2 regions of the Algibacter sp. L4_22 genome follow, and region 2 is predicted to be linked to the other one. Evidence: riboswitches for the same ligand, from Rfam matches in the RefSeq annotation. Region 2 holds a riboswitch; the other holds the start of a gene.

Region 1 (2,206 bases), on a different contig from region 2:
AGAATCTATTTATTCTTCATTAACATCTTTAGTAATTGAAGACTGGACATTACAAAGAGAAAATAATTCTAAATTACGTTTTCATACTGGAATTAATAAATTAACTGGAAAAGAAAATTATCCCGATGAAATAACTAAAATTTTATCAAGAGAATTTAGTTTTGTTTATTCACAATGCTATGAAGCTTTTGAAAGATTTTTGAAAGATTGTATAGATTCAAAAATCATAAATGATATTGAATTTAAAAAGTTAGTTGGATTTAATGAAAACTACTCAAGAAAAGATTTAAAAGGAGGAGAAAACATCTATAAGCTAATCAAAAAAGCAGGAGGAAAAAGGTTAGTTAATTATTCAAAAAACAACATTAATGACTTCAAATTTAAAGAATTACTCAAAATATTTAGTGAGATTCGACATTCAGTAACTCACAATAAAGGTTATTTAGATGTTTATAAAATCCCAAATAACCAATATTATAAAAATCTATTTGAATTTTTATTTAATAAAAACAAACTTGAAGGAAATAAAATTTTAATTCAATTTGACATAGTATTACTAAATAAAGTTTTAGTTTATTTAGCCGAATTTGGATTCCAAATCTATAAAATATTAAGTGAAGAAGATAAATATCAATGGAAAATAGAGTAAAATCACATTGGAAAATAAAATAGATAAATTATATCTCTAACCTTTATCTTAAAAAGACTTTTAAAACAAATAATAATGATACTTTCATAAGTATAATACATCATTTAAAAAATGAAAAAAAACAATCTCATTTTTTGTAGTCTAATCTTTCATTGTTTTACATATATTTGCGATAGTAAACTTTAGGAGTAATTAATTATTTATATAATTAGTTTGAGAAACATCCTTAGAACCTGATTTGGTTAACACCAACGGAGGGAAAAGTTAACAGTGTAACCACTGCCCTTTTTTCAAATTCCCGAACCTTTTATCGTTTACAAAAATTGTTTGACTAAACTTATTTAGTCTGCACAAACTATTTTTATATGATAAACATAAAGGTAAACAACGCAACACATCAATTAAATAAAGAATGCTCTCTTGAAAGCATTTTAAAAAAGTTAGAAATCTCGACGAACGGCATAGCACTTGCCGTAAACTTAAACATCATCACTAGAACCGACTGGAAAACTCAAACTCTTAATGATGGTGACGAGGTCTTAATCATAAAAGCCACTCAAGGCGGTTAAAACCAACCTTCTACAAATAAAATTTACACAAAATTCAATCAAATTTATTACCAGTTACACGCTATCAAATAAATAAGCAATGAAAACAAAAGACACTGCACCAAAACAAGACGGAATAACAAGAAACCCTTTCCCAAATTCTAATAAAATTTACGTGAAAGGAAAAATTCACCCACAAATTAAAGTAGCCATGCGTGAAATTTCTTTAAGTGATACTACAGATTCGTTGACGAAAAAGAAAACACCAAACCAGCCTATAACTGTTTACGATACCTCTGGCCCATATACAGACCCTAATAAATCCATCGATGTACACACCGGTATAGAAAGAATTCGCGAAAGCTGGATTCTAGAACGTGGAGATGTCGAGCAATTAAGCGGTTTTTCTTCAAAATATTGTAACGAGCGTTTAAATGATTCTAGCTTAGACCACATGCGCTTTTCGCATCTAAAAATGCCATTGCGTGCCAGAACAGGCCAAAACGTAACACAATTACATTACGCCAAAAAAGGCATTATTACTCCAGAAATGGAATACATCGCTATTCGTGAAAACCAACGAATTGATGAAATGACCGAGATTAGAAAACAACATAAAGGCGAACACTTTGGCGCTTCTATTCCAGATAAAATTACACCAGAATTTGTACGATCGGAAGTAGCAAGAGGTCGTGCAGTAATCCCTTCAAACATAAACCACCCAGAAGCAGAACCTATGATTTTGGGTCGTAATTTCTTGGTAAAAATAAACGCCAACATTGGAAATTCTGCCACAACCTCATCCATTGAGGAAGAAGTAGAAAAAGCAGTTTGGGCTTGCCGTTGGGGCGCAGATAATATCATGGATTTATCTACTGGGCAAAATATTCACGAAACACGCGAGTGGATTGTACGCAACTCACCTGTTCCTGTGGGTACCGTGCCAATTTACCAAGCTTTAGAAAAAGTTAATGGCGTTGCCGAAGATTTAACATGGGAAATTTTCCGT
Region 2 (2,206 bases):
ATAATCCGGTGATAACCTCAACCGCATTGTTCTTATAAGTAACATTAGCATTAACAACGTAGAAATTATTATCTAACCAACGACGCACAATAACATCCGAATCTTCTTCAATTAAATTATTAAAATCGGTAGCAGATTCTTCTGCTTTGTACTGCTCAAAATATCCTTTTCCTTTAGTATAGTTTAAACCTAAGTTTGTAGACCAGTTATTATCAAAACGCTCATTCCAATGTAATTGGTAGTGATCTTGCCAGTAATTATCGGTTTCATTATCATAAGTATATGGGTTTTGTCTACGATCTTCTTTAAGTTCATCTGCAGTTAAACCATACCATGCTTGGTAAGTTCGCTCTTCATTTCCAAAAGTTAAAGCTTTTATTAATGTGTTACCATCTTTATAAACACCTTGTAAAAAATAAGATTTTAAATCTGTAAAAGCACGATCTACATAGCCATCGGATTTTAATTTTGAAAAACGACCAGAAATTTCAAAATGATCATTCAGCAAACCTGTACTTAGTTTCACGGTATGCTTTCGTGTACCAAAACTTCCAAAACTATTTGAAATTTCACCTGAAGCTTCATCAGAATACGCATCGGTTAAAAGATTTAAACTCGCTCCAAAAGCACCAGAACCGTTAGTAGATGTACCAACACCACGTTGCAACTGTAAACTCTCTGTAGATGATGCAAAATCTCCTAAATTCACAAAAAATGATCCTTGACTTTCAGGATCATTATAAGGAATCCCATTAATAGTAACATTTACACGTGTTCCATCGGTTCCCCGTACACGAATACTGGTATAACCTACTCCAGCACCAGCATCACTTGTAGTAACTACAGATGGTAAAAAATTAAGAAGAGTAGGAATATCCTGTCCTAAATTACGTTTTGCAAGTTGTTCTTTAGAAAGATTAGAGTGTGTAATTGGCGAATCGGCATTTACACGCACTGCTTTTACTAAAACCTCATCGAGAGTTTCTATTTTAGTAGAATCTGTTTGTACTGGGTTTTGTTGTGCATTTGCACAGACTGATAACACAAGAAGTGTTAAAAAAAGAAAAATGTTTTTCATTACGATTATATTTATAATCGAATAAAAAGAGGTGATTATTCTTTAAAATTAATTAATTTTCGAAATGCTTAGACAAGCTTAGCATAACTATTCGCACCATTTGCATGATGTTACATTTCCTAAACAGCATTACCTGTTCTAGGTTCAATGGGTATGATCTCAGCCGATATTAGGCACCCCTTTTTTGAGAACGTTGCAAAAGTAAATAACAATTTAGAATTAACAATAAGAATAAAACAATTCTTTTCAATCTATATTTGGCTTACGCCTATTTACTTTTTTATCAGAAAGGTTCTTTTTGTTTTTTAATCGTTTTCTAATAACCGATTTTGGAATTTTTGTTGCAATTCGCCTTTTCGGAATTACAAGCGACGATTTTATTAACGTTAAAAAACGTTTTATAATAAGCTCTTTATTTTTATGCTGACTTCTACTCTCTCCGCATTGCATTAAAAGCACGTCGTTCTTGGTTAAACGGTGTTTCAACTTTATTAACAAACGTGCTTTTCGAGGTTCGGAAAACACTAAAGAATTTACCAAATCGAAGCTCAGTTCAATTTTTGAAGATACTTTGTTTACATGCTGTCCGCCCGCACCCGAACTTCTCACCGCTTTAAATTGTAACTCTTGAATTAACGCTGCTTCATTAAACATATTACCCTTGATGTTCCGGCTTTAAAAGATCATTAACCGTTTTTACCGGACTAAAAGTATTCAATGGCACTTCAACAAAAACAGTAATCCAATCGGCCATACTACCATTCCATAAACCGGGAAGTTCTAACGCTTGAATATCGGTTCCATTTTGTGTTTTCATAGTGATAAAAGCAGCTTCGGGATCAACATAATTTAATAAATTAAACTTTTCACCTTTATAGTTTTTAACACCACAAACTAGATCTGTTGGGTTAAAATGAGTTGCATTCTTAACAATTTCAGCTTGCGCTTTATTATCTATATCAATTTGAGCAAACTCAACAATTTGTAAAGAAACATCTCCGTTTTTGTCCTTAACCCAAAACGGACCACCACCAGGCTCACCAACATTTTCAACCATACCGCAAACACGAATAGGTTTATTTAATTTATTTTTCAAGTAATTTTTCTTGTCTTCGGAAGCCATATCGT

What was found. A riboswitch is a leader RNA that binds a small molecule or an ion and turns the genes downstream of it on or off. The one in region 2 is predicted to bind thiamine pyrophosphate.
Region 1: another riboswitch for thiamine pyrophosphate. It lies ahead of thiS (sulfur carrier protein ThiS); the one in region 2 lies ahead of M4I23_RS00895 (TonB-dependent receptor).

What each region holds. Positions count from the first base shown of each region.
Region 1 covers NZ_JAMCOK010000002.1:781,870-784,075, forward strand. Annotated here, with positions in the region: gene M4I23_RS07965 (hypothetical protein) at 1-649, shown strand, start outside; TPP riboswitch at 824-926, shown strand; gene thiS (sulfur carrier protein ThiS) at 1,015-1,218, shown strand; gene thiC (phosphomethylpyrimidine synthase ThiC) at 1,298-2,206, shown strand, end outside.
Region 2 covers NZ_JAMCOK010000001.1:208,352-210,557, forward strand. Annotated here, with positions in the region: gene M4I23_RS00895 (TonB-dependent receptor) at 1-1,078, opposite strand, end outside; TPP riboswitch at 1,178-1,269, opposite strand; gene arfB (alternative ribosome rescue aminoacyl-tRNA hydrolase ArfB) at 1,325-1,732, opposite strand; gene M4I23_RS00905 (DUF4301 family protein) at 1,734-2,206, opposite strand, start outside.